DNA from 4 places in the Herbaspirillum sp. NPDC101397 genome. Region 3 is predicted to be linked to each of the others. Evidence: predicted binding sites of a transcription regulator. Region 3 holds the regulator's gene; each other region holds the start of a gene.
What was found. The regulator sigma-54, encoded in region 3, starts transcription at its own class of promoters, with help from an activator protein. The targets are predictions, from matches to a motif close to TGGCANGNAANCTGCTTT.
Positions count from the first base shown of each region.

Region 1: a site for sigma-54 is predicted at 1,948-1,965, ahead of ACIROW_RS08435 (ammonium transporter). Genes of this name have one in related genera too.
Region 2: a site for sigma-54 is predicted at 2,268-2,285, ahead of urtA (urea ABC transporter substrate-binding protein). Genes of this name have one in related genera too.
Region 4: a site for sigma-54 is predicted at 2,310-2,327, ahead of ACIROW_RS20025 (acetyl-CoA acetyltransferase). Genes of this name have one in related genera too.

Region 1 covers NZ_JBIWNS010000003.1:115,355-119,549, reverse strand. Annotated here, with positions in the region: gene ACIROW_RS08440 (alkaline phosphatase D family protein) at 1-1,629, opposite strand, end outside; gene ACIROW_RS08435 (ammonium transporter) at 2,014-3,216, shown strand; gene ACIROW_RS08430 (LysE family translocator) at 3,404-4,003, shown strand; gene ACIROW_RS08425 (hypothetical protein) at 4,159-4,195, opposite strand, start outside.
Region 2 covers NZ_JBIWNS010000010.1:10,300-14,494, forward strand. Annotated here, with positions in the region: gene urtB (urea ABC transporter permease subunit UrtB) at 1-752, opposite strand, end outside; gene urtA (urea ABC transporter substrate-binding protein) at 959-2,212, opposite strand; gene ACIROW_RS21770 (ferritin-like domain-containing protein) at 2,436-3,272, opposite strand; gene ACIROW_RS21775 (MFS transporter) at 3,376-4,195, opposite strand, start outside.
Region 3 covers NZ_JBIWNS010000004.1:84,498-88,692, forward strand. Annotated here, with positions in the region: gene lptC (LPS export ABC transporter periplasmic protein LptC) at 1-152, shown strand, start outside; gene lptA (lipopolysaccharide transport periplasmic protein LptA) at 217-774, shown strand; gene lptB (LPS export ABC transporter ATP-binding protein) at 776-1,519, shown strand; gene ACIROW_RS10870 (RNA polymerase factor sigma-54) at 1,553-3,034, shown strand; gene hpf (ribosome hibernation-promoting factor, HPF/YfiA family) at 3,158-3,511, shown strand; gene grxD (Grx4 family monothiol glutaredoxin) at 3,813-4,124, shown strand; gene ACIROW_RS10885 (UbiX family flavin prenyltransferase) at 4,135-4,195, shown strand, end outside.
Region 4 covers NZ_JBIWNS010000008.1:180,013-184,207, forward strand. Annotated here, with positions in the region: gene ACIROW_RS20015 (TRAP transporter large permease subunit) at 1-832, opposite strand, end outside; gene ACIROW_RS20020 (TRAP transporter substrate-binding protein) at 845-1,882, opposite strand; gene ACIROW_RS20025 (acetyl-CoA acetyltransferase) at 2,362-3,537, shown strand; gene ACIROW_RS20030 (acyl-CoA synthetase) at 3,627-4,195, shown strand, end outside.

The sequences.
Region 1 (4,195 bases), on a different contig from region 3:
TCCCTCGACATTGTGCAAAGACACCGTCATGACCTTGGTCCTGGCATCGATCTTGGCGATGCCGAAAAACTGAAACAGATCCGCCGGCGAGCGGTTCTGTTTCATGTCGGCGGGAATGCTCACATAACGCACGTCCGGCCCGAACGTCCGGTCTATCTCGCCGGGGCCGAAGGTGCCTGCATGCAGTGGCCCGCCGACAAATTCCCAGAACGGCTTGAAGTCGGTGAACTGCGCCTTCTCCGGCAGGTAGTAAGTCGCCGATGCGTAGTGCACATCGGCCGTCACCCACACCACGTTCTTGATGTTGTGGCGTTTGATGAAGCGCAGCAGCTCCGCGACCTCCAGCTCGCGCCCGGACGGCTTGCCGTTGTCGGCATTGGCCCACGCCTCGAAGGTGCCCTGCGGTACATCCGCATTCAGGTCGGGCACGACGATGGAAATCGGCATGTCGCTGGCGATCACTTTCCATGTCGAGCGTGAGCGCAGCAGCGCCTGCTTGATCCAGCGCATTTGCGCCGCACCGAGGAAAGCCGCGTCCTGTCCTTGCAGCGGCTGGCGATTCGGCGAATTGGCGCCGCGGTAGCTGCGCTCGTCGAGCATGAACACTTCCAGCAACGGTCCGTAGTTGAATGAACGATAGATGCGCTCAGGATCGGCGACGTCGATGCGGAACGGGTTGTACTCGAACATCGCCTGCCGTGCGCGCTGCTTGAGCACATCCAGCTCGCGCTCCTGATAGCGCTTCTCCGCTGCGCCGATCACCTGGCCCGGATACCAATTGTTGCGCACCTCGTGGTCATCCCACTGCACCAGGAACGGCACCTCGGCCATGAAGCGCTTCTTGTTGGCGTCCATCAGGTTGTAGGCGAAGTTGCCCCGATAGTCGTCGAGCGTCTGCGCGACCTTGGACTTGGCCGGCGTCACCAGATTGCGCCAGATGCTGCCGTCATCGAGCTTCACTTCGGCCTGGATCGGACCGTCGGCATAAATCTGGTCGCCCGAATGGATGAAGAAATCCGGCTTGAAGCGGCGCATGGTTTCATACACGCGATAGCCACCCCAGGCTTCGTTGATGCCCCAGCCCTGCCCGGCCTCGTCGCCGGAAAACGCGAAGCTGATGTCACGCTCACCGCCGCCGGGAATGATCAGGCTGCCGGTCACCGGCGCACTCCATGCCGACTCATGCTGCAAGTCCTGAAAGCGCAGGCGGTAATACAGCCGCTGCGACACCGGCAAGCCGCGCAGATCCACACGCGCGGTGTAATCGTTGCGCGCCAGCGCGGCGGGACCGGCAACCGTGACCGCGTTCTTGAAATTCTCATGTACCGAATACTCCACCACCATGCGCGCCGCACGATCGGTGCGGCTCCACAGCATCGCCGCATCGCGCGTGATGTCGCCGCTCATGGCGCCGCTGTCGACCTGCGGGCGCAAGCGTTCCGAGGTCACAACGGCAGGCGCCTGCTGGGCGAATGCGGACGTCAGCGAACCTGCGCTCAACAGCGCGCCGGCGCCGAGCGCCGCATCACGCAGAAAATCGCGGCGTGAAGGCGGAGACAAAGGTGCTGACGGGGACGAAGGCAATGATGGTGAAGACGGCGAAGAGGAAGATGCTGCATCGTCGGACATGGCGGACTCCTTGGCTGATCACATGGGAAATTGCAATGTAGCAATGCAATGTGACCGTTCCATGAACAAATGCCGACCTGTGCAGACCCGGGATCACTCGTATTGAGATTCTCGATGTTGCTCCACCCAAACCCTGAATGACTTCCGTTCCCTGCCAATAAACCTGGCGAGACGCCAACATTTGCGCAAGCGGCTCGTTTTTGACGACGCACCAAGCGGACGCATCATTTCGCACGATTTACGTGCGATTTCCACGCGGCTCCAGGAACCTCAAAAAAATCCCTTTTAAATTCAGTCGCTTAATAATTTGCACCGAAATGGAATGAAATTTGCTTAATAGAGTGCTTTTAAAATATTTTTGCACAATTATTGGGAGATTTTTCTGTGGATGATCACAAAAATGGTGCCGATGCGCTCTTCATTTTGCTCGGCGCAATCATGATTCTGGCGATGCATGCCGGCTTTGCCTTTCTGGAACTGGGCACCGTGCGACGCAAGAACCAGGTCAACGCGCTGGTCAAAATCCTCGCAGACTTCGCGGTATCGACCATTGCCTACTTTTTCGTCGGCTATTACGTTGCCTACGGCGTCAGCTTTTTCAGCGGCGCCGAAGTCCTGTCGGCGCGAAGCGGCTTTGAACTGGTGAAGTTTTTCTTCCTGCTGACCTTTGCAGCCGCCATCCCGGCGATCATCTCCGGCGGCATTGCCGAGCGCTCCAAATTCTATCCACAACTGATCGCCACCGCAGTGCTGGTCGGCCTGGTGTATCCGTTCTTCGAAGGCATCGCCTGGAACCAGCACTTCGGCGTGCAAGCCTGGATCAAGAACGCATTCGGCGCCGAGTTCCACGATTTCGCCGGCTCCATCGTGGTCCACGCCGTCGGCGGCTGGATCGCGCTGCCTGCAGTGTTGTTGCTGGGCGCGCGACGCGGACGCTACACCAAGGACGGCAATATCGCCGCGCACCCGCCGTCGAACATCCCCTTCCTCGCACTGGGCGCCTGGATCCTCACGGTAGGCTGGTTCGGCTTCAACGTGATGAGCGCACAAACTCTCGACAAGATGAATGGCCTGGTCGCGCTCAATTCGCTCATGGCGATGGCCGGCGGCACACTGGTGGCGCTGGTGATGGGCAAGAACGATCCGGGCTTCGTCTACAACGGTCCGCTGGCGGGACTGGTGGCGGTATGCGCAGGCTCCGACCTGATGCATCCGCTGGGCGCGCTGGTCACCGGCGGCATCGCCGGCGCGATCTTCGTCTGGATGTTCACCCGCACGCAAAACAAATGGAAGATCGACGACGTGCTCGGCGTATGGCCGCTGCACGGCCTGTGCGGCGCCTGGGGCGGACTGGCGGCCGGCATCTTCGGCGCCAAGGCGCTGGGCGGCCTGGGTGGCGTGTCCTTCATGGCGCAGCTGTGCGGCTCGCTGCTCGGCATCGCCATCGCCGTCATCGGCGGCTGGATCGTCTACGGCTTGCTCAAGAAAGCCATCGGCATCCGCCTCGATCCGGAACAGGAATTCGAAGGCGCCGATCTGTCGATCCACAAGATTTCGTCGACGGCGGAGCGGGACACCAGTTGGTGATGGACAATGAAAATCAAGTAGGCGGCACCGACATCCAAGGGCGTGACAGGCAAGCTGCACGCCCTGTTTGATATTCAATATCAACAGCATGTCATATACTGCCTGACAACAATAAGATCTCTCGCTCTGCGTGCAAACCGTACCGCCCTGCGATCGCATTCGCACACACTGACCGGCTCTGATCTTCATGTCTTTTGATTTCCACTCTTTTGTCTTCTTGCTCAGTGTCGCGGTGATTCTGCTGACACCGGGCCCCACCAACACCCTGCTGGCTTTGGCCGGTTTGGGATTGGGCATCCGGCGCGCCCTGCCCTTGCTCGCCTTTGAGTTGGCCGGATACCTTCTCTCAATTTCACTGTGGGGTATATTGCTGGCGCCAATCCAGGTGCAATTTCCATGGATTGCCACGCTGGTTAAAGTCGCCAGCAGTGGCTACCTGGCCTATACGGCAATCAAGGTCTGGCGTGACGCCAGGTTATTGCAGACGCCGCAACAAAGAAGCATCACGCCAAGAATATTGTTTGTGGCGACCCTTCTGAATCCGAAAGGACTGCTGTTCGCATTGGTGATCTTTCCACCGCACGCATTCGAAACCTTGCCGGCGTACGCACTCGCGATGGTCCCTTTTACCTGCCTGTTGGCGCCGATAGGCGCTCTCTGGATCAGCGTAGGTAGCGCATTGAATACCAAGCGCCTGAGCTTCATTGGTCCCCGCAAGATTCAGCAAATAAGTTCGGTAGCGCTGGGGATGTTCTCCGCACTCATCGCCTGGACGGCGTTTCGATAAACATTGCCGCGAGGAGGGAGAGCGCTTCTTTGATACTGTATTTACAAGCGCTGTTGCAAACAAACCCGGTCAAAGAAAAAGCCACCCCTTGAGGTGGCTTTTTCTTTTCAAGAGACACGCCATGATGTCGCGCGAACGCTTCCATTCCTCACTGCTCACGCCCGCATGTAAGCCCAACCCTCGGCCTGACGC
Region 2 (4,195 bases), on a different contig from region 3:
GAGACGCCGTAGAACAGCTTGCCGACAAATTCGGTAATCGCCAGATGACGGTCCAGCGCCGACATTGTGCGTACAGCTTCGATGCGTACGCCCTCATCGGCTTCGACATAGCTGCCGTCCGGATTCTTGGCCAGCATCTGTTCCAGCACCGGTTTCAGATTGGCGTTGGTGGTGTCGGCCAGGGCTTTGACGGCGGCCTTGCGTGCGGCTGCGTCAGGCGCGTGCAGGTTGGCCGTAGCGACGACTTGCTTCAACACTTCCTGGATTTGCGGATCTTTTTCCGCCGCCAGCGCTTTGCTGATCAACGGGGTCTGTGCGGCGTCGGCGGTCTTCAGCAATTCGGTCGCGGCGGTCAGGCGCGTGGCGCGGTCCGGCGAGAACAGCTTGAGTCCCGACAAGGCGCCTTCGACTACGCCGCGCAGGCGGTTGTTGACGGTGATGCCTTCGGCGTCATCCGGGGCCGGACCGGTCTTGTCGGTGGCGGGATTGAAGGCGTCGCTGTCTTCGATGATCAGCACGTCGCCGGCAGGCGTGGCGTACAGGGCATCGCTGTTGATGGCGTTGAGGATCTTTTGCGCGTCGGCATTGGCCAGCGCAGCAATCTGCGTGACGGCGGCGATGCGCGCGTCAGGGTCGTCGCCGGCCAGCGGCTTGAGCAGCGCCGGATCGATCGCAGCATGCGCGCTGATCGCCTGGGTGCACAGCCAGCCTGTCAGCAAGGCGGACGCAATTATCTTGGGGAGAAGTCTCATGGTTCTTTTCGGTGGCAAGGCAAGACGGAAAGAAAGTCGGTCTTACGACGCTTGTCTGAGATTCATGCATGCGATTCCGGAGATGGAATCGCCGCAGTGATTGCACCGGACGGGATGTCGGACGCCCGGTGCAAGGTCTTGCAAACCGCTGCATGGAACATGCAGCGGGGAACTGCTCAGCTAACCAAACATGGCAAGCAACTGCATTACATCTTTTGCTTGCTCTCGTTGCCCGGGATGTATGGGCTCCATGGTTGCGCACGGATGGTGGTCTTGGTCTTGTTGACCACGTTGAACTGACCGTCGGCCTTGATTTCGCCGATCATCACTGGTTTGTGCAGGTGATGGTTGGTCTTGTCCATTTCCAGCGTGTAGCCGGACGGTGCCTTGAAGGTCTGGCCGCCCATCGCTGCGATCACCTTGTCGGTGTCGGTAGTCTTGGCTTTTTCAACGGCTTGCTTCCACATGTAGATACCGACGTAAGTCGCTTCCATCGGATCGTTGGTCACGACCGTATCGGCGTTCGGCAGACCCTTGGCCTTGGCGTAGGCTTTCCACTTCTTGATGAAGGCGGTGTTGACCGGGTTCTTCACGGATTCGAAGTAGTTCCAGGCAGCCAGATGGCCGACCAGCGGTTTTGCGTCAACCCCGCGCAGTTCTTCTTCACCCACCGAGAACGCGACGACAGGCACGTCAGTCGCCTTCAGGCCGGCATTGCCGAGTTCCTTGTAGAACGGCACGTTGGAGTCGCCGTTGATGGTCGAGATCACTGCAGTCTTGCCGCCGGCTGCGAACTTCTTGATGTTGGCGACGATGGTTTGGTAATCAGAGTGGCCGAACGGTGTGTAGACTTCGTCGATGTCGGAATCTTTCACGCCCTTGCTATGCAGGAAGGCGCGCAGAATCTTGTTGGTCGTGCGTGGGTACACATAGTCGGTGCCCAGCAGGACGAAACGCTTGGCGCCGCCGCCTTCTTTCGACATCAGGTATTCGGTGGCAGGGATGGCTTGCTGGTTAGGCGCTGCACCGGTGTAGAAGACGTTCTTTTCCAGCTCTTCGCCTTCGTACTGGACTGGATAGAACAGCAGGCTGTTCAGTTCCTTGAAGACCGGCAGGACAGACTTGCGCGAGACCGAAGTCCAGCAGCCGAACACGACGGAAACCTTGTCTTGCGAAATCAGCTGGCGCGCTTTTTCAGCGAACAGAGGCCAGTTGGATGCAGGGTCAACGATCACGGGCTCGAGTTTCTTGCCGTTGACGCCGCCATTGGCGTTGATTTCATCGATCGTCATCAGCGCGACATCTTTGAGCGATGTTTCGGAGATGGCCATGGTGCCCGACAGCGAATGCAGGATGCCGACTTTGATGGTGTCCGCAGCGAATGCGGCAGGGAGCCAGGAAGAAGCTGCAAGTGCGAACGCGCCGAGTGCTGTTGCTTTTAGGATAGTACGACGTGACATGAAGTGCTCCTACAGTTAGAAGAATCAATGAGAGTTTGTTGACTGCCTTCCTGCTTTAGCAGAATGCGTGCCAATGACAAAACGTCAATCTCTTGTGATTTTTCCGGCTTTGCAGAAGCCGCCGCGCACTATCGCACCATTTTAGGGATGTCAAAAATGGTGGCGGTGCGGTAAACGACGATGCGCCCCAGAAAGGAGCAAATTACAGGGTTTGTGTTTGCTTTTAGCGCAAAAACACGTAATGCATCAGTTGGCGGATCGGATATTGCACCCAGCTTTGCACCTTGGGCGGCAGCTCCAGCGGGCGCAAAATCATCTTCAAGGTCATGTCCGGCGTCAAATTGGTGCGCACGGTGGCGCTCATGCGCGCGCTCAGCTCTCTTAAATAGGCGACGTCGCCGGCCCGCGCCGGATCGCGGAATTTCAGCGCATGGCGGATGGCGCAGTCGGCGTCTTCGTTGCGCATTTCCAGCGTGCGGCGGCTCAGCGTACCCAGCACGCGCGAGCGGCCGATGCCTTCGCGCCGACGGTATTGGCGGAAGTATTGATAGAAATGCTTGTAGTGATTGACCTCGTCGTTGGAGATGCGCGCCGCCAGTTCCTGCAGCACCGGTTCCTGCACGCTGCGCGACAGCGCGCGGTAATAGGTGGCGGTGCCGGTCTCGACCACGCAGCGCGCGGCCATCTCCAGCGCCTTGGTCGGCTCCAGCAGTTCGACCTTGCAGTAGCCTGCGTACTCGGCGAGAAAGCTGTCGTAGGCTTGTTGCCAGTCGAACTCGGGCCAGACGTGCTCGACGTAGGCGCGCAACGCCGCGCCGTGCTGCAATTCTTCCACTTCCCATTGCTCACGCAGCCAGGTCGCCACTTCTTCATTGTCGTGGAAGAAGTCGATCAGGTTGTGAGTATACAGATCGGAGCCGCTTTCGACGAACGAGGCGCAGGTCACCAGGTAGAAGGTGTTTTCATCGTGACGCACGCGCTGCAGATCGATGCGCGAAAAATCCAGATCGGCGATACGCCAGCGTGGTCGGTATTGTTGATGCGGTTGCTGCGATTCCAGGCTTGCCACGTTACCTCCTCGACAGATTGCGATAACGGTATGACGAAACGTGCAAGCCTTGGTTCGCTGCCGCATGTTGGCGATTTGTAACAGCGCACCAGACTCAGCGGCGATCTTGTCCGTATGCCAAGCAGGTGATCGTCGCAGAGAACAGCAATTGCAGCAGGCACACCGCGCTCCAGCCGCCGAGCTTCCATGCGAATCCGGACAGCGCCGCGCCGATCGCGCCGCCGATGAACAGGAAGCCGACGAACAGGCCGTTCAGGCGGCCGCGCAATTGTGGCGACAGCAGGTTGATCTTGCGGCGTTCCAGCGTCTGGTCGGCCGCCACGCCGCCGTCCAGCAGGATCGCGGCGACACCCAGCAGCACCAGCGCCAGGCCCGCGTGCAGATGGACGTCGAAGCCACCCCAGCCGCTGCCGGCGACGCCTGCGATCAAGGCCGCCGCCAACATCCCCAGGTGGCTCAGATGAGAGGCCAGGCGTCCGCGTCCACGATCTCCGGCCCGGCCCGCGAACGGCGTTGCGCATACCGCGCTGGCGCCGACCAGTGCGAACACCGCGATGCCGCCTGCACCCAGCAAAAACGGCTGCTGCACCAGCAACAACGCAACCGTGGTCCAGTAAGACATATACGCCGCCATGCTGAGCGCGCCGGTCAGCGCGCCGTATTGCAGGACGCGTTCGCTGCACAGCAATTGCCACAGCGATTTCAGGATGTCGCGATAGCCTTGGGTTTGTTGCGGATGACGTTCCGGCAACACGCGCGACAGCACCAGCGCCAGCAGCGCCACGATCAGCGCCAGCAGGCCGTACACCGCACGCCATCCGGCCACACTCGCCAGCCAGCCGGCCACCGGGCGCGACAGCATGATGCCCAGCATCAGGCCGCTCATCACGTTGCCGATCACGCGGCCGCGATGT
Region 3 (4,195 bases):
ACATCGCGCGCACCGACAAGCCGGTTGAAATCACGATGGGGCAATCCATCATGACCGGCACCGGCATGATCGCCAACAACGCGACACAGGAATTCCAATTGCTCCACAATGTGCGCGGCACGTACCAGCCGCGCTCACGTCCGCCGCGTTAGCCGTCAGTCTTCAGCTCCCATCGCCAATTGGCATAATCAAAACGAGATACTTGCGCAGGATCCTATGAAAACGACATCCCTACTGCCGCTGCTCACCGTGCTCCTGATGAGCGTTGCCGGCCTCGCCCGCGCCGAACGCGCCGACACTGAAAAGCCGACCCGCATCGAAGCCGAGCAAATGGTGTACGACGACGTCAAGCAGGTGAAGACCTTCACCGGCAACGTCGTGCTCACGCGCGGCACGCTGCTGATCAAGGCCGGCAAGGTGGTGCTGACCACCGATCCGTCCGGCTATGAACTGGCTATCCTCTATGCGGCGCCCGGCCAGTTGGCCAGCTTCCGCCAGAAACGCGACGGCGGCCCCAACCTGTGGATCGAAGGCCAGGCCGAACGCATCGAATACAGCGAGAAGACTGAAATCTCGAAACTGTTTACGCGCGCCCACATGCAGCGCATGGACGGCCCGCGCGTGACCGATGAAGTCAACGGCGAGTTCATCTCCTACGACAGCCGTGCCGAGTTCTATTCGGTCAACAACACCAACACCGGCGAAAGCAAACCCGGCGGCGGTCGCATCACCGCGATCATCCAGCCGCGCGTCGATTCTTCGAAGGGCCAATAAGATGGCGATCAGTTCTCTCGTAGTACGCGGATTGCAAAAGAGCTATGGCGCGCGGCAGGTCGTTCGCGACGTCTCGCTCGAAGTCGCCAGCGGCGAAGTGGTCGGCCTGCTCGGCCCCAACGGCGCCGGCAAGACCACCTCGTTTTACATGATCGTCGGCCTGGTGCCGTCCGACGGCGGCGAGATCGATCTCGACGGTTCGGCGATTTCTCGGCTGCCTATCCACGAGCGCGCGCAGCTCGGCCTGTCTTATCTGCCGCAGGAAGCCTCGGTGTTCCGCAAGCTCAACGTGGAAGACAACATCCGCGCCGTACTGGAACTGCGCAAGGAAAACGGCAAGTCGCTCAGCCGTGATGAAATCGAAGGCCGCCTCAACAGCCTGTTGCACGAATTGCAGATCGAGAAGCTGCGCGAAAGCCCGGCACTGTCGTTGTCCGGCGGCGAACGCCGGCGTGTCGAAATCGCCCGTGCGCTGGCGACCGATCCGCGCTTCGTGCTGCTCGACGAACCATTCGCCGGTATCGATCCGATCGCCGTGATCGAGATCCAGCGCATCGTGCGCTTCCTCAAGGAACGCGGCATCGGCGTGCTCATCACAGACCACAACGTGCGCGAGACCCTGGGCATTTGCGATCGCGCCTACATCATCAACCAGGGCACCGTGCTGGCCAGCGGCAGCCCTGACGACATCATCGCCGATGAGTCCGTCCGCCGCGTGTATCTGGGCGAACACTTCCGCATGTAATCCGCAGGCAATACGCTGCCAACTGAAAACTGAATGAAACAATCCCTCCAGCTTCGCACCTCTCAGCATCTGGCATTGACGCCGCAGTTGCAGCAGTCGATCCGTTTGCTGCAGCTGTCGACGCTGGAACTGCACCAGGAACTGGAACAGATCCTGTCGGACAATCCGCTGCTGGAACGCCTCGACGATGCGCTCGACAATTCCGTGCGGCTGCTTGCCGACGGCGCCCTCAGCAGCCCGTCTTCGGCGCAGGCGGAGCCGGTCGAAAACAGCGCCGCCAGCGCTGCACCCGCGGAAGGCGAAGCCGGCGATCCGCAGGACAGCGCAAGCGGCGACGAGCATGCGAGCGGCGATGCCGACTGGAGCTTCGACGACGTCGCCCGCACCGGCAAGACACCCGACGACGAAGACTCGCGTCCGCAACTCGAAGCCCACGACGTCACGCTGCGCGAACACCTGCAGGAGCAGACCCGCCTGACCGTGCGCAGCTTGCGCGACCGTGCGCTGATCGAACTGATCGTCGATGCGATTGACGACCATGGCTATCTCGAAGAATCGCTGGAAGAAATCCACGCGCGCCTGCCCGAAGAACTGGAAATCGAACTTGACGAACTGACCATTGCACTGAAGCTGCTGCAGAGCTTCGAGCCGGCCGGCGTCGGCGCGCGTAGCGCCTCCGAATGCCTGGCGCTGCAGGTCCGGCGCTTGCCGAAAGTTGCCTTTGTCACACGCCGGCTGGCGCTGACCATCGTTGAAGATTACCTGGCGCTGTTCGCCCAGCGTGATTTCAATAAAATCAAGAAAGCGCTCGGTTGCGACGATGAAGACCTGCGCGAGGCGCAAGCCGTGATTCGCCAGTGCCATCCACATCCCGGCGCCATGTTTGCATCGGGCCGATCCGACTACGTGGTGCCCGACGTGATTGTCAAAGCGTCCAAGGACGGCTGGCAGGTTTTGCTCAACCACGACGTGATGCCACGGCTGCGCGTCAACGCCATGTACGCCAACGCACTCAAGCAAGCCAAGGGCGACGGCTCGCTCGGTTCGCAGCTGCAGGAAGCCAAGTGGCTGATCAAAAATATGCGTCAGCGCTTCGACACAATTTTGCGTGTCGCCCAGGCAATTGTTGAGAGGCAACGCAACTTTTTTTCACATGGCGCCGTTGCCATGAGACCCCTTGTGTTGCGCGAAATAGCTGATACACTGGGTCTACACGAGAGCACTATTTCTCGTGTAACGACTCAGAAGTACATGCTGACCCCGCATGGCATGTTTGAGTTGAAATACTTCTTCGGCAGCCACGTCGCAACAGAAACCGGAGGTGAAGCTTCCTCCACTGCGATACGGGCTCTCATCAAACAACTGATAGGAGCAGAAGACCCTAAGAACCCACTCTCTGATAGCAAGATTGCAGATATGTTGGCGGAACAGGGCATGGTGGTGGCGCGACGTACCGTCGCGAAATACCGCGAAGTGCTCAAAATTCCGCCGGTGAATCTCCGCAAATCTCTGTAAGTTTTTCTGTAGCAAAGCATCGTTGCTGTGTTCTGTTGAGTTCGGGTGTTTTGTTCTGGTGCTGCCTGCAAGCAACCGGACAATGCGTAAGAACCTCCAGCAATCTCACGATAGGAGTGCTGTATGAATCTGACCATTAGTGGCCATCATCTCGATTTGACCCCCGCCATCCGCGAGTACGTGCAAAACAAGCTGACGCGCATCAAGCGCCACTTTGACCATGTGATCGACATCAGTGTCATTCTCAGCGTAGACAAGCTGACCGAAAAAGAAAAACGCCAGAAGGCAGAAATAAACGTTCATATCAAGGGGAAAGACCTGCATGCCGAGAGCATTGCACACGACCTGTACGCCGCCATTGACATGCTGATCGACAAACTGGATCGCCAGGTGATCAAGCACAAGGACCGCGTGCAAAACCATCACTCGATGGCAAAACGCCTGCCGGAAGAACCGTTGCCCGCAGCTGCCTCGTGATAGCCAACTAGCCGGCGGACTGGACCGGCACCAAAAAAAGGGCGCGCAAGCGCCCTTTCTTGTTTCTGCAACGACAACTTCATCGCGTATTTTCAATATCTTTCAAAATCTTTTACACTTTTTCCCCACCTGCCTCGCAAGGCATCTCTTGCAATCCTGCAAATCATTTACATGTTGGTCACAGCAGCCCACCCGCGCCGTGTTGCCTGAAAGACATTCCCCTGTGCAACGGCACTCTCCCAACGCGCACGCCCGCTTTTTCATATAATGGCGGCATTGCGAACTTTTTGAAGGTGTAGTCATGAGCGAAGTCCAATCCTGGATCAAGGAAACCGTTACCCAAAACCCTGTCGTGCTGTTCATGAAGGGCACCGCGCAATTCCCGCAGTGTGGCTTCTCGGGCAAGGCGATCCAACTGCTCAAGGCCAGCGGCGCGGAAAACATCGTCACCGTCAACGTGCTGGAAAGCGCCGACGTGCGCCAGGGCATCAAGGAATACTCGAACTGGCCGACCATCCCTCAGTTGTACGTCAAGGGCGAATTCATCGGCGGCTCCGACATCCTGAGCGAAATGTACGAATCGGGCGAACTGCAAACCCTGTTCAAGGGCTGATCCCCTGTCCATCGCGACAAATTCCGCACCGCCGCGCCGCCGCCTGATCGTCGCCATCACCGGCGCGACCG
Region 4 (4,195 bases), on a different contig from region 3:
TGGCAAGACCGCTGATTTCCAGCAGCGAACCGAGCAAGACGAACAGCGGCACCGACAACAGGATCAGGCTGGACATGCCCTCGTCCATACGGCTGACCACGATCATCATCGGTGCGCCTGTAGCAATGGTCAGATAGGCCATCGTCGCCGTACCGAAGGCGAACGCAATCGGAATACCGCCTGCGACACACGCGCCGATCAGCACCACGAAGAACACGATCAGGTTGTAGTTGCCCATGGCCAGCAGGGCCGGCTTGCTGATCCACAGCACCGCGCCGATCACGGCGACAACGGCCACGGCAGACAACACCTGCCTGATGCTGGAGCGGCTCGCCATGCGGGCAATCGCCGCCAGGAACATCAGGATCGCGCCGACCGGCAGCGCTGCTGCACGCAGGCCGTCGGGGATCTCCAAGGCCGGCGTGGTGATCGCCATCTGCTCCGACGCGTGGTCGACCGCAGGATGGATGATCATCAATACAAAGATGCAGACGATCAATGCGGCGACTGTTTCCAGCCAGACGCGCCATTTGTCGGAGAGCTTGTTGACGATGGCCGTCAGGCGCATGTGCTCGCCCCGGTCCAGCGCCAGCACTGCGCCCAGCATCGACAGCCAGATGAACAGCGTCGAGGCCAGTTCATCGGACCAGATCAGCGGGTCGTGCAGCGCATAGCGGTAGATCACGCCGGCCAGCAGCACGCCGGTTTCCACCACCACCAGCGCCGCAGCAACCGCGGCGACAACGTGCATGACGCCGCGATTGACGCCCGCCAGCAGACGCGCCAGCGGGTTGGTCGGCAGCGGTGCAGAAGGCATTCTCACTTCGGTCATCGCCGCTTCCATTTACGCCAACTTCCCGGTGTATTTCTCCAACAGCGCCCAAGGTTCGTCACCGAACTTCTTGTGCCACTCGGCATAAAAACCTGCACTGCGCAGCTTGGCGCGGAAGGCTTCGTTGTCGGTGTCGTTGAAGGCCAGACCCTTGCCCTTCATTTCGGTCGCCAGGGAATCGTTCAGCGCCTTGACGTCGGCGCGTTGCTTGATGCCGGCTTCATTGACGTTGCGTGTGACGATTTCCTGCAGGTCCTTCGGCAGACGCTCGAACGATTTCTTGTTGGCCAGGAACCAGAAACCATCCCACATGTGGTTGGTCATGGAGCAGTACTTCTGCACTTCGTACAGCTTGGCGGTCGAGATGATCGCCATCGGGTTTTCCTGGCCTTCGACGATCTTGGTCTGCAGCGCGGAATACACTTCGGCGAAGTTGATGCTGGCCGGCGCCGCATCGAAGGCGCGGAACATCGATGTCCACAGCGGGCTCGGCGGCACGCGCAGCTTCATGCCCTTGAGGTCTTCCGGCTTGTTGATCGCGCGAGTGCTGTTGGTGATCTGGCGGTAGCCGTTGTCCCAGATCTTTTCAAATGCAAAGACGGTGGACTTGGCCTCGATCTGCTTGCGCACGTGCGCGCCCAACTCGCCGTCGAGTGCGGCCCACACCTGGTTGTAATCCTTGAAGGCAAAGCCGACGCCGCTGATCTGTGCAGCCGGCACCAGCGTGCCGAGAATCAGCGGGGACAGTGTAAAGAAGTCGACCGCGCCCGAGCGTACCTGGCCCAGCGTGTCGGTGTCATTGCCGAGCTGGTTGTTCGGATAGACCTGGAAGTCGATGCGGCCCTTGGACTCGGTCGCGATCTTGGCGGCCATTTCCTTGGCGCGCAGATTCATCGGATGCGTGGCCGGCAGGTTGTTGGCGTACTTCAGCGTGAATTCAGCGGCGGCAAATGCCTGGGTCGACATCATGCCGGTGGCGGCAGCGGCCGAAGCGACGGAAACAGTCTTCAAAAAACGACGGCGAGTGATGCTGGCAGTTGGGTTACCCATCTGTTTGTCTCCTGATTTTAGTTTTGGTTAATTTATGTTGCCGATACTAGTAACGACTAATTCAGCACTGCTTATGCGTTCTAGAGCAATTTGGATGCCAAGTCGCGAAAGTGTTTCCACGGACCTGGGCTTCCCTCCCTGAAGTCGGCATTGCAAGCACATTCTCTTCGATAAACGCCTGATTCGACAAGGGATGTGAGGGCCAATCAGGTGTTTATTTTGATGCGACACCTGTCGCATTGCCTGAACACCTGATTGACACCTGTATGCGGTTCCCATCCCGGTTTCATCCTGCAGTGCAGCAAATTCATCACTGCGCGCAACGTGCTATGTTTACCGCCATCACGGCCTGCCGACGCCGCCCGTACGGGCGCTGCCGCCATAACAACAAGCAACGCGGCAATGCTGCACCGGCCTGGAAAATTCGTGGCATCGTTTTTGCATATTGCTGTTCCAACACACTCTTTTCAGGAATCCACATGACTGCACCTTCCCCTTGCATCACCGGCTGGAATCACTCCCAATTCGGCAAGCTCGACGGCATCGATCCGGAAGCGCTGATCGGCCAGGTCGCCAAGGCGGCCATCGAACACGCCGGCCTGACGCCGGAAGACATCGGCTCGATCCACATCGGCACCTTCAACGGCGGCTTCCTGTATCAGGACTTCCCGTCCTCGCTGGTGTTCAATACCTTGCCCGCGCTGCGCTTCAAGCCTGCCGTGCGCGTTGAGAACGCCTGCGCCACCGGTTCGGCGGCGATCCACTCGGGCATGCAATCGATCCTGTCCGGCCAGGCCAAGCACGCGCTGGTGATCGGCTTTGAAAAAATGACCGAACTGGCCACGCCGCAAGTCGGCGAAGTGCTGCTCAAGTGCTGCTACGCCAAGGAAGAAGCCGGCATCCCGGGCGGCTTCGCCGGCGTGTTCGGCAAGATCGCGCAAGCCTACTTTGATCGCTACGGCGATCAGTCGGATGCGCTGGCCGCCATTGCCGCCAAGAATCACAAGAACGGCATGAGCAATCCCTACGCCCACATGCGCAAGGATTTCGGCTTCGACTTCTGCCGCAACGTCTCGGAAAAGAATCCCTTCGTCGCCGGCCCGTTGAAGCGCACAGATTGCTCGCTGATCTCCGACGGCGCCGCCGCGCTGGTGCTGAGCGCCGCCGACGTGGCCAAGACCATGCAGCGCGCCGTGACCTTCCGCGCCGCCGTGCACGTCAATGATTTCCTGCCGCTGTCGCGCCGCGACCCGACCCGTTTCGAAGCCGGCACGCTGGCATGGCAGCAGGCATTGAAACAAGCCGACCTCAAATTGCTCGACCTGTCGTTGGTGGAAACCCACGACTGCTTCACCATCGCCGAGTTGCTTGAGTATGAAGCCATGGGCCTGGCCGAGCCGGGCCAGGGCGCACGCGCCATCCTCGACGGCGTCACCGCCAAGAACGGCCGCCTGCCGATCAATCCTTCCGGCGGCCTGAAGTCCAAGGGCCATCCGGTCGGCGCCACCGGCGTGTCGATGCACGTGATGGCGGCGATGCAGGCCAGCCATGACGCCGGCGACATGCAGATCCCGAACGCGCGCTATGCCGGCGTGTTCAACATGGGCGGTGCTGCAGTGGCGAATTACGTGAGCATTCTGGAACGCGTGCATTGATAGTTTTTCCGTGGTCCCGGCATTGCCCGGGACCGCGGCAGCAGCAACTGAAGTAAAGACCCACATAAAAAATACACACGAGCGAGACGATGTTAACCAAAGTAATGAACCTGGGGCGCCTGCTATCCGACGTCGCCCGCCGCTTCCCCGACGAGCCCGGCCTGATCTTCGGCGACGGCACCGCGGACGGCAAAGGCGACAAGATCGCCACCTGGAAACAGATCAACGACCGCGTCGACACCCTCGCCCATGCGCTGCAAAAGCTGGGCGTGAGCAAGGGCGACAAAATGCTGGTCCACTCCCGCAACAACCTGCAGATTTTTGAAAGCGCCTGGGCGGCATTCAAGCTGGGCATGGTCTGGGTCCCGACCAACGTGCGCATCACGCCGCCGGAAGCTGCCTATCTCGGCCAGTCCAGCGGCGCCAGCGTCATGCTGTACGACCGCGGCTTCGCCAACTATGTCGACGCCGTCAAGGAAATCTCCCCCGCGCTGAAACACGTCATCGCGCTGCAAGACCCGCGCGCCGGCGAACTTGATTTCGAAACACTCGCCACTGCGGCCGGTGCGCATCAGCCTTTCGATGAAGTGGAAGTCGATTACGAAGATCCGCTGTGGTTCTTCTACACCTCCGGCACCACCGGCCACCCGAAAGCCGG